2 regions of the Agromyces sp. P2_B3 genome follow, and region 2 is predicted to be linked to the other one. Evidence: predicted binding sites of a transcription regulator. Region 2 holds the regulator's gene; the other holds the start of a gene.
What was found. The regulator HrcA, encoded in region 2, represses chaperone genes, less so after heat shock. The targets are predictions, from matches to a motif close to TTNGCACTCGNNNNNNNCGAGTGCNAA.
Positions count from the first base shown of each region.

Region 1: the regulator HrcA is predicted to act here: its motif matches at 3,628-3,654, upstream of AC1DZA_RS01075 (Hsp20/alpha crystallin family protein).

Region 1 is NZ_JBFUDH010000001.1:227,791-233,611, forward strand. Features, by position in the region: gene AC1DZA_RS01055 (tryptophan-rich sensory protein) at 1-767, opposite strand, end outside; gene AC1DZA_RS01060 (FUSC family protein) at 909-1,943, opposite strand; gene AC1DZA_RS01065 (transglutaminase-like domain-containing protein) at 2,053-2,841, shown strand; gene AC1DZA_RS01070 (NAD(P)H-binding protein) at 2,876-3,523, opposite strand; gene AC1DZA_RS01075 (Hsp20/alpha crystallin family protein) at 3,736-4,185, shown strand; gene AC1DZA_RS01080 (DUF885 family protein) at 4,288-5,821, shown strand, end outside.
Region 2 is NZ_JBFUDH010000007.1:84,415-90,235, forward strand. Features, by position in the region: gene hemW (radical SAM family heme chaperone HemW) at 1-1,127, shown strand, start outside; gene AC1DZA_RS12005 (DUF4870 domain-containing protein) at 1,131-1,559, opposite strand; gene AC1DZA_RS12010 (DUF4870 domain-containing protein) at 1,683-2,105, opposite strand; gene hrcA (heat-inducible transcriptional repressor HrcA) at 2,299-3,321, shown strand; gene dnaJ (molecular chaperone DnaJ) at 3,379-4,485, shown strand; gene AC1DZA_RS12025 (16S rRNA (uracil(1498)-N(3))-methyltransferase) at 4,497-5,231, shown strand; gene AC1DZA_RS12030 (histidine triad nucleotide-binding protein) at 5,256-5,615, shown strand; gene AC1DZA_RS12035 (PhoH family protein) at 5,692-5,821, shown strand, end outside.

The DNA of each region.
Region 1 (5,821 bases), on a different contig from region 2:
GCGACCGTGGCAATGATCGCGGTCACGCCGACGACGGTCGACGCGGGCGCGTCGGTGAGGCGGGCGACGGCGATCCACGCGAGTCCCCAGCCCAGCGAGAGCGTGGGGGCGATGCGCCCGCGGTCCCAGACGGCGAGGGCGATGCCGATGAGCCCCGCGACGGCGACCACGACCACGGCCCACGTCTCGGGCGGGATGCCCCAGCCGTCCCAGCCGGTGGCGGTGAGGGCGGCGGTGACGTTCGCCGCCGTCGCCACCATCACCCAGCCGAGGTAGAGGCCGATGGTGCCGTCGGTCACGAGGGCGTCGAGGGCGTTCTTCGGCGGCATCGCGAGGCAGATGCGGAACGCGACGATGAGCACGATGAGCAGCGCCACGATCACCGGCACGCTGAGCCAGAGCAGGTCGAACTGGATGCTGAGGATCCACGCGGCGTTCAGCAGCAGCGACGCCGCCACCGGGTAGCCGAGCCGGCGGTGCCGGGCGTCGGTGCGCTGGCCGGGCAGGAACTGCCACACCGCGTAGGCGAGCAGCCCGAAGTAGATGACCGACCAGATGCTGAACGCGCCGGTGCCCGGTGCGATCAGGGTGGCGTCCGCCGCGAGCGCGCCGCCCGCGGCATCCTGAATCGGCTGCCCGCCCGCGGCGCCCGAGCCGATGAACGAGCCGATGACCGCCAGCACCGCGCTCACCGCCACCGTGAGCTGCCTCGCGAGGTCGCCGCGGGTGGTGCCGGTCGTCGTCGTGGTCGAGGACGTCGTGGTCATGGTCGCTCCTGCCGTCGTCTGGTGGATCCCGGTCGGGTTGCGTCGCCAGCCTAGGCAGGGGCTCGCCGCGCGCGCGTCGAACCTTCGGTTGATGCCGTCGCCGGTCGCCGTCGGCCATCCCGGCCGCGCGCATCCGCGCGGCTAGGCCGACCCGGCGCCGAGTTCCTCGCGGATGCGGCGCAGGTCTTCCATCAGCGAGCCCACGAGGATCCAGTGGCCCGACGTCGGCGGGGCGATGACGAGCGCCGACGTGAGCGCCGGCGTCTCGGACGTGACCGGCTCGGGCTCGGGCTCGGCGACGCGCACGGCGAGCCGCACGTCGTGCGCGACCCGGCGCAGCTGCTCGGCGATGGCGCGCACGGTCGGTTCCCGGTGCAGCGCGTCGTCGTAGTGGTCGGCGAAGGCCCGCGTCATGCCGATCAGCTGCGTGACGATCGGGCTCAGCAGGTCGAGCAGGTCGCGCAGCGCCGCGAGCTCCTCTCGGTGCGCCGACCGGCGGGGGTTCAGGGTGAGCGACTCCTCGCCGGCGTCGATCGCGGCCTCGGCGGCATCCCGCATCGGACGCAGCAGCCGCGCCTCGATCATCAGCGTCTCGACGTCGGCGGCCGCCTGCGGCCCCTCGAGCGCCGCCGCGAGTCGATCGACGGATGCCGCGAGCTCAGCGCCGAGCCGGGCGATGTGCTCGCGCGCGGGCGCCACCGCCACGGGTGGCACGATGGCCACGTTGACGACGATGCCGATGGCCGCGCCGATGAGCGTCTCGAGCACCCGATCGAGGGCGTACTCGGGCGAGGACGCGCCGAGCGCGAGCACGAGCATCGCGCTGATCGCGACCTGGTTGGACGTGCCCGGCGTCATCTTCAGCGCCCAGGCGACGAGCATGGCGATGACGATCGCCAGCAGGATGATCCAGGTGCTCTGCCCGAACACGAGCGAGATGCCCGTGGCGATCACGACGCCGAGGATCACCCCGATCGAGCGCTCGACCGCCTTGCCGAGCGACTGGTTCACGCTCGGCTGCACGACGAGCAGCGCCGCGATCGCGGCGAACACGGGCAGCGGCCCGGGGATCAGCCAGCCCGCGATGAGCCAGGCGGCGATCGTCGCGACCGCCGACTTCGCCACCTGCAGCAGCGGGACCCGCTTCGTGGCGCGCAGCGTGGCCGAGATGCCCATGCCCCTCAGGCTAGCCGCGCGCCGGAGGGCTGGGCAGATGGGTCGCCCGCGGGTGAGAATGGGACGGTGCCACCCGGCACGCCCTTCGAGGACGAACGAGGTGTCACGCATGCAGCGATCCGTCTCCGCCCAGCTCACCCTGCAGGTCGCCGCTCCGGCGCGGCTCGCGTTCATCGTCGCCGTGGCGGCCCGTCCGCCGGCCGAGCGACTCGCCCTGCGGCACGACGGCGAGGCGATCCAGCCCCGTGAGGTGACGGATGCCGCGGGCACGCGCATCCACGTCGTCGACGTCGCGCCCGGCACGGTCACGCTCGACTACGGCGCCACCGTCGAGGGGCGCGCCGACGCGGCATCCGGAACCGAGCTGGAACTGCTGGAGTACCTCCGGCCCAGCCGCTACGGCGAGGCCGACCGGCTCGCGCCGACCGCGCACGCGGAGTTCGCGGGGTTGGCCGGTGCCGACCTGCTCGCGGCCGTGAGCTCGTGGGTGGGCACGCGCCTCAGCTACGTGCCCGGTTCGAGCCAGCCGACCGACGGCGCGGTGCAGACGCTGCTCGCGGGCCGGGGCGTGTGCCGCGACTACGCCCACCTCGTGATCGGGCTGCTGCGCGCGCTCGACGTGCCGGCTCGCCTCGCCGCCGTCTACGCGCCGGGCCTCGACCCGATGGACTTCCACGCGGTCGCCGAGGCGCATGTCGACGGCGCGTGGGACGTCGTCGACGCCACCACGCTCGCGCCGCGGTCGACGCTCGTGCGCATCGCGACCGGGCGCGATGCCGCCGACACGGCGTTCCTCAGTTCGTACGGCGGCAACGTGACGCTCGAGTCGATGCTGGTCACGGCGGTCGCCGACGAGCTGCCCGACGACGACGTGACGCGCCTCGTCCGGCTCGGCTGAACGGCAGCAGTGAGTCTCGCGCGCTCGGGCCGGCTCAGAGCGAGGCCAGCGCCTCGTCGATGGGATCGTCCCCCGAGACGAGCTCGAACTGGGTGCGGGATGCCGCGCCCGAGGTGAGCAGGGCGGCGATCGTCGCCGCGACATCCGCCCGGGGGATCGAGGCGCGAGGCACCGTCGTCGCGGCACGCACACGCCCGGTGCCCGGCTCGTTCGTGAGCCCGCCGGGCCTCACGATGGTCCAGTCGAGGTCGCGCTCGCGCACCGAGGCATCCGCTTCGCTCTTGGCACGCAGGTAGAGCTGGAAGACGTCGTCGGACTCGGCGTCGAACTCGTCGGTGGCGATGGCCGAGACGACGACGAGCCGGGGCACCCCCGCAGCCTCGGCGGCGTCGGCGAGCAGGATCGCCGCGTCACGGTCGACGGTGAACTTGCGTTCGGCCGAGCTGCCCGGGCCGGCGCCCGCGGCGAACACCGCGGCATCCGCGTTCTTCAGCACCTGGCCGACCTCGTCGACCGACGCGTGCTCGAGGTCGAGCACCACGGCGACCGCGCCGGTGGCGTCGACGTCGTCGCGATGGTCGGGGTTGCGGATGATCGCCACGGGTTCGTGGCCGGCCTCCGCGAGCAGGCGTTCGAGGATGAGGGCGATCTTGCCGTGACCTCCGGCGATGACGACGCGCATCGCCCCAGTCAACGCGGTGAGCGCCGCTGCCGCAAGCGCTCCGGGCGGCGACACAGTGACGATCGGGCACCCCGAATTCCGGACGGATGTCACGCGCTGCGCTCTTGGCACTCTCGCGGTGCGAGTGCTAATCTGAACCTACTTGAGCGAGATCGACTCAAGTCTTGGACACCGGCCCGAAGAGGGCCGCGACACAGGGAGGAATGCCGATCATGGCCATGTACTGGGACCCGTTCCGTGACCTCGACCGCCTCGCTGCGACCATGCTCGACTCGAGGCAGGGGCCGCGCGTGATGCCGATCGACCTGCACCGCGATGGCGACCACTACGTGCTGAACGCCGACCTGCCGGGCGTCGACCCCGGCTCGGTCGACGTCGACATCGACGGACAGCTGCTCACCATCCGCGCCGAGCGCACGCTCCGCTCCGACGAGCAGGCGCAGTGGCTCGTGCGCGAGCGTCCGAGCGGATCGTTCCTGCGCCAGCTCACCCTCGGCGACGGGCTCGACACCTCGGGCATCAGCGCCCACTACGAGAACGGCGTGCTGAGCGTCGTCATCCCGGTGAGCGAGCAGGCGAAGCCGCGCAAGGTCGAGGTGCAGTCCGTCTCCCGTGGCGAGCAGGCCGTCACGGCCGGCCGCGGCAACGGCAGCGGCAGCTGACGCGACCGACCAACCCGGGGAGCCCGCACCGCCGCCCGGCGGGGCGGGCTCCCGCCATGTGCACCGCCGTTCCCGTCGGTGGCCGGGTCTAGCGTGGAGGGCATGACGTCGCTCGCAACCGACCTCGCACGACTGGGCGCCGAGTTCTCGGAGTGGCGCGACGCCACCTCGTTCCGCACGTCCGACGACATCCCGCGCGTCGAGCGCCCGGCCGGGTGGCTGCCGCGCTTCGACCGTGCCGCGATCCACGAGTTCACGCTCACGCTCGCCGGCTTCGCCGACCGCTGGAAGGCAATCGACGCCGAGGGGCTCGGCGCGCTGCCCGTCGGCACGCAGGTGGACCACCGGCTGCTCGGCGCCGCGTTGGCGCGCGTGCACTGGGAGCTCGAGGTGCTCCGCAACTGGGAGCGCGACGCCGTGTTCCTCACGTCGCAGGTGCTCGGTCCGTGGTTCGACCTGCTGCTGCCGCCACCGCCGTTCGACGAGCGGCGACAGGCCGACCTCGTCCGCGTGCTCGAGGCCATCCCCGCCGCCGTCGAGCAGGCGATCACGAACCTCGAGCGCGCCGGCGTCGCGACCCTCGCCCGGGTGGCGGCGGCCGACCTCCACGAGATCGGCGCGCGGCTCGAGCGCTCCGTGGCCGAGGTCGTGCCGCTGACGGATGCCACGACCGCCGCCGCGCTGCGGGCCGCGCAGCCCGGGGCGAGCGCGGCCCTCGAGCGGTTCCGAGGCTGGCTCGCGGCATCCGCCGATCGGCTCGGGCCCGACGTGCCCGTCGGACGCGAGGCCTTCACGTGGTACCTGCGCCACGTCGCGCTCGTGACGCACGATCCCGAAGAGCTGGTGCGCGCCGCGATGCAGGACGCGAACCGCAGCATCGTGGCCGAGGTGGCGACCCGCGCCCGCCTCCGCGACGTCGCCGAGCCCCCGCTTGCCGCCTCAGCCGAGGCCGAGTCGACGGCCGAGGCCGCCGCGGAGGCCGAGGTGCGCGCCTTCTACGAATCCGCGGGCCTGCTCTCCCAGCCCGAGACGCTGCGCCGCTACCGCTTCGCGCCGACGCCGCCCTACCTCGAGCCCCTCGCGTTCCTCGGCGTGAACGACGACCTCACGAGCGTCCGTCGCGTGGCGGACGACGCCACCTCGTACGTGCCCGAGCCGTCTGCCGAGCTGCCCTACTTCGACGCGGCGAACGCGCGCGACCCGCGCCTCGGCATCATCCACGAGGGCGCGCACAGCCAGCAGCTCGCGCTGTCGTGGGCGCAGCCGAATCCGCTGCGGCGGCACTTCATCGACTCCGTCGCCAACGAGGGCATCGCGCACTACAACGAGGAGCTCATGCTCACGGCGGGGCTCTTCGCCGACGCCCCGCACTCGCAGGTCATCGTGCACAACTTCATGCGGCTGCGAGCGTTGCGTGTCGTCGTCGACGTGAACCTCGCCACCGGGGCGTTCAGCCTGCCCGAGGCCGTCGACTTCTTCGTGCGCATGGTGCCGATGGACGTCGGCACCGCCACCGAGGAGACCGCCTACTACGTGGCGACGCCCGGCCTCGCGATGTCGTACCTGGTCGGCAAGCACGAGGTCATGCGGCTGGTGGCGGATGCCGCGGTCGCGGCCGCGCTCGACGGCGCCGAGT
Region 2 (5,821 bases):
TGCACGTGCCGTTCTGCCGCGTGCGCTGCGGCTACTGCGACTTCAACACGTACACCGCCGGTGAACTGCGGGGGGCGCGGCAGGTGGACTACGCCGACCACGCGATCGGTGAGATCCGGATGTCGCGGCGGGTGCTCGAGGCATCCGGAGTGCCGCATCGCCTCGCCTCGACCGTGTTCTTCGGGGGCGGCACGCCGACACTGCTGCCCGCCGACGACCTGGTGCGCATGCTCGGCGCCGTGCGCGACGAGTTCGGACTCGAGGAGGGCGCCGAGGTCACGACCGAGGCGAACCCCGACTCGGTCGGACCCGACGACCTGCGTCGTCTCGCCGACGGGGGGTTCACGCGCGTGTCGTTCGGCATGCAGTCGGCGGTGCCGCACGTGCTCGCGGCACTCGACCGCACGCACGATCCCGCGCGGGTGCCGCTCGTGGTGCGCTGGGCGCGCGACGCCGGGCTCGACGTGAGCCTCGACCTCATCTACGGCACGCCGGGCGAGTCACTGGGCGACTGGCGCCGGAGCGTCGAGGCGGTGGTGACCGAGCGGCCCGACCACGTCAGCGCCTACGCGCTCATCGTCGAGGAGGGCACGAAGCTCGCCCGCCAGATCCGTCGCGGGGAGCTCGCGACGCCCTCCGACGACCTCGAGGCCGACATGTACGAGCTCGCCGACGACCTGCTCGCCGCCGCCGGGTACGAGTGGTACGAGGTGAGCAACTGGGCGACGGATGCCTCACAGCGGTCGCGCCACAACCTCGGGTACTGGCGCGGCGACGACTGGTGGGGCGTCGGGCCTGGCGCGCACAGCCATGTCGGCGGCGTGCGCTGGTGGAACGCGAAGCACCCGGCCGCCTACGCGGATCGCGTGACGGCGGAGCTCTCGCCGGCCGTGGGACGCGAGGTGCTCGACGCCGGCACCCGCGAGACGGAACGGGTGCTGCTGCTGACCCGCATCCGGGAGGGCATCCGCATCGAGTCGTTGCACGCCGGCGGCCGGCACGCCGTGGCCGGTCTCATCGCGGACGGCCTCGTGGACGCGAAAGCCGCCCTCGCCGGTGTGCTGATGCTCACCAGGCGGGGGCGGCTGCTCGCGGACGCCGTCGTGCGGCGCCTGCTCGAGGAGTGAGGCTCAGCTCACGAACTTGATCGTGAGCGGGTAGCTGTAGAGCTGGCCCTGGTTGGCCTTCACCGCGGCGATGATGCTGAAGACGATCACGAGCACCCACACGGCGATCAGGATGAAGATGCCGATCACGATGAACGTCGTCACGATGCCGACCACGTAGGCGATGGCCATCGTGATCTGGAAGTTCAGCGCGGTCGCGGTGTGCTCGCGCACGAAGGGGCCCTTGTCCTTGAGGATGAGGTAGCCCAGCAGCGCCGGCACGAAGCTGAAGAAGATGCCGCCGATGTGCACGAGCGTCGACCAGAGCTTCTCATCGCTCGGGCTGAGCTGCTGGCTCTGCCCGTAGGGGTTCTGCGGCGGTGCGGGCGGCCCCTGCGGTGGCGGCGGCGGCGGTCCCTGCGGCGGCGGGGGAGGCGGGGTCTGGTCGGACATGGCGGTCTCCTTCTCCGGGCTCGTCCGTTCGGCGAGACTCGTTCAGGTTCATGCTGGCACAGCAACGCCCGCCGCGGGAATAGGCGCTCCCGCGACGGGCCGATCGATCTTGCCGGCGTGCGCCTACTTGATGAGGCGGATGGCGAACGGGTAGCGGTAGTGCTTGCCGTCCTTGGCCTGGAGGAACGCGATGATCGAGAAGACGACGCCCACGATCCAGACGACCCACATGAGCAGCGCACCGATGAAGACGACCACGAGGATGGCCGAGATGATGTAGCCGAAGACGAGGGTGATCTGGAAGTTCAGCGCCTCCTTCGCCTCGGTGTTGGTGAACGCGCCGCGGTCCTTGAAGACGAGCCAGATGATCAGCGACGGCAGGAAGCCGAGCACGCCGCCGAGGTGGGCGAACGAGCCCCACTGCACGTCCTGCTCGGGCGTCAGCGGCGGCGCGGCGTGCGTGGCGGGGGTGGGCGTCGCCGGTGCGGCGGGCGGAGGCGGCGTCTGCCCCGTCGGATCCGAGGGCTGGACGTTGGGGTCGGTCATGTGCGTGCCTTTCAGGGGGGTTCAGAAGGGGTGAACCGCGACTGCAGCAGGGAAGGTGCAGGCAAGGTGCCTCGCGGGGTACCCATACGGTAGCGCTGCGCCGTGCGGCCCGGCAACGGTGCTGACCCTGATTCTCGCGGTAGGATTGGCACTCAGTCAGAACGAGTGCTAAGCGGTGAGGGAAGCGAGGACCATGGTCTCCGAACGCAGTCTCGCAGTGCTCCGCGCCATCGTGCAGGACTACGTCGCGTCCCGCGAGCCGGTGGGTTCGAAGACGATCGTCGAGCGCCACTCCTTCGGCGTGTCCGCCGCCACGATCCGCAACGACATGGCCCTCCTCGAGGAGGAGGAGCTCATCGCGGCGCCGCACACCTCGTCGGGTCGCATCCCCACCGACAAGGGCTATCGCGTCTTCGTCGACCAGCTCACCGACGTGCGTCCGCTGAGCCAGGCGCAGCGCCAGGCCATCGAGACCTTCCTCGGCGAATCGAGCGACCTCGACGAGCTGCTCGCGCGCACGGTCCGGCTCATCGCCCAGTTGACCAAGCAGCTCGCCGTGGTGCAGTACCCCTCGTTCGGCAGCGCCCGCGTGCGGCACGTCGAGCTCGTGTCCCTCGCCCCCGACCGCGTGCTCGGCATCCTCATCGCCGACTCGGGGCAGGTGGAGCAGCGCCTCGTCGCGCTCGACGAGCCCGTCGACGACGAGACCCTCTCCGCGCTGCGGGTGCGCCTGAACGACCTGGCCGGCGGACGGACGATGGCGGATGCCGCGGACGCGCTCTCCGGCGAGATCCCCGGCGCCGACGGCCGCCACGCCGTCGTGGTGCAGACGATCGCGGCGACGCTCGCCGAGCAGGCGCGCGCCCAGCGACACGATCGCCTCGTCGTGGCGGGCGCGGCCAACCTCGTGCGCACCGAGCAGGACTTCGCGGGGTCGATCCTCGGGGTCATCGAGGCGATCGAGGAGCAGGTCGTGCTGCTCCGGCTGTTCGGCGAGATGGCCGGCGACGAGCACGCGGTCGCGGTGCGCATCGGGCGCGAGAACGCCTCGTTCGGCTTGGGCGAGACCTCCGTCGTCTCGAGCGCGTTCGCGATCCCCGGTCGCGACGTGTCTCGCCTCGGCATCGTGGGACCCACCCGCATGGACTACTCCAACAGCATGGCGGCCGTGCGAGCCGTCGCCCGCTACCTCTCCCGCACCCTCGGCGAGAGCTGATTCCCCGCTGCCGTCGCATCCGACCGGCATCCGGCAATTCGAAAGGACACGCCCTCCGTGGCAGACCACTACGAGGTCCTCGGCGTCTCGCGTGACGCCACCCCCGACGAGATCAAGAAGGCCTACCGCCGCCTCGCGCGCGAGCTGCACCCCGACGTGAACCCGGGCGCCGACGCATCCGAGCGGTTCAAGATGGTCACGCACGCGTACGACGTGCTGTCGGACCCGAGGCAGCGGGAGCAGTACGACCTCGGCGGGCAGGGCGGATTCGGCGGCGCCGGCGGCCAGAACTTCGGCGGATTCGGCGACATCTTCGAGACCTTCTTCGGCGCCGGCCAGCAGACCCGTGGGCCGCGGTCGCGGCGTGAACGCGGCCAGGACGCGCTCATCCGCGTCGAGGTGGGGCTCGAGGAGGTCATCTTCGGCACGCACCGCGACATCGAGGTCGACACCGCGATCCTCTGCGAGACATGCCACGGCTCGTGCTGCCAGCCGGGCACGTCGCCCGTCACGTGCGACATCTGCCACGGCACGGGTTCGATCCAGCGCGCGGTGCGCTCCCTGCTCGGCAACGTCATGACCTCGAGCCCCTGCGGCACCTGCCGCGGCTACGGCACCGTCATCGCCACGCCCTGCGTCACCTGCCAGGGCCAGGGCCGCGTGCGCGCCCGCCGCACCGTGCCGGTCGACATCCCCGCCGGCGTCGACACCGGCGTGCGCCTGCAGATGCCCGGGTCGGGCGAGGCAGGCCCCGCCGGGGGCCCGAACGGCGACCTCTACCTCGAGATCAAGGTGCGCAACCACGAGGTGTTCAGCCGGAACGGCGACGACCTGCTCTGCACGCTCGAGGTGGCCATGACCGACGCGGTGCTCGGCGCCGACACCACCATCCCGGCGCTCGACGGCGACGTGCGAGTCGAACTCCACGCAGGGCTGCAGAGCGGCGAGATCCTCACCGTCAAGGACCGCGGCGTCACGAAGCTCCGCGGCACCGGTCGCGGCGACCTGAAGATCGGCGTGCAGGTCGTCACTCCCACCAAGCTCTCCTCGAAGGAGCGCGACCTCATCCAGCAGTTCGCCCACTCGAAGAAGGCGGCCGCCCCGGCGCTCAGCCACTTCCAGCAGGGCCTCTTCGCGCGGCTCCGCGACCGCTTCCTCGGCTGACGGATGCCGCGATGAGCCACCTCTACCTCGACGAGTCCCTCGACCTCGCGTCCGTCGCCCCCGGCGCGACCGTCCAGCTCTCGGGCGACGAGGCTCGGCACGCGGTGACGGTGTCGCGGGTGCGCACGGGCGAGCGGATCGCGATCGGCGACGGCCGCGGCATCCGCGTTCTCGGCATCGTCACGGCGACCGGGCCTCGCGAGCTCACGCTCGAGGCCGACGAGGTCGTCGTCGAGGAGCCGCCTGCGATCCGCATCACGCTCGTGCAGGCGCTGGCGAAGGGCGATCGCGACGAGCTCGCGGTGCAGGCCGCCACCGAGCTCGGCGTCGACGCGATCGTGCCGTGGGCCGCCTCGCGCTCGGTGTCGCGCTGGGAGGGGCCGAAGGCCGAGAAGGGCCGACAGCGCTGGGCGACGATCGTGCGCGAGGCCGTGAAGCAGTCGATCCGCTCATGGCTTCCGCCCGTGGCATCCGTCACCGCGACCGGTGCGCTTGCGACGGCGGTCGAGGGCTCCCGGATGCTGCTCCTCGAGCCGACCGCGACGACGGCGCTCACCGAACTGCGGCCCGACGGTCGCGACCTGGCGCTCGTCGTCGGCCCCGAGGGCGGCATCGCCCCGTCCGAGCTCGAGGCGCTCGTGGCCGCCGGGGCCGAGCCCGTGCGGCTCGGCGCCTCAGTGCTGCGCACCTCCACGGCCGGCCCTGCGGCCATCGCGGTGCTGAACGCAACCCTCGGGCGGTGGTGACGCATCCGTCGCTACGATGGGCAGATGACCCAGTCCGCCGCGGAGCCGACCCTGTTCGAGCGCATCGCCGCCCGTGAGATCCCCGCGCAGATCGTGGCGGAGACCGACCGGGTGATCGCGTTCCACGACATCGCGCCGAAGGCACCCGTCCACGTGATCGTCACGCCCAAGCAGGGCGACTACCGCGACGTGGCAGAGCTCGCCGAGGGCGACCCCGAACTGCTCGCCGAGCTCGTCGCCGTCGCACGTGGCATCGCCGACGACCTCGCCGACGGCGACTTCCGGCTCGTGTTCAACACCGGCGCCGGAGCCGGGCAGACCGTCTTCCACGTGCACGCGCACGTGCTCGCGGGCGGCCTCGAGGAGGGTTCGCTTGCCGGCTGACGCGCAGGGCTCAGAGGCGGCTGCCGAGCAGCCGCTCCACGACGACGAGGAGCGCCTCCGCATCGACGGCATCGCCATGGTGCGACTCCTCGGCCCGCAGGACCGGCTGCTCACCACGATCCTGCGCGAGCACCCCGGCGTCGAGGTGCACGTGCGCGGCAACGAGATCACCATCCGGGGCGCTGCCGACGACCGCCTGCGCGTCC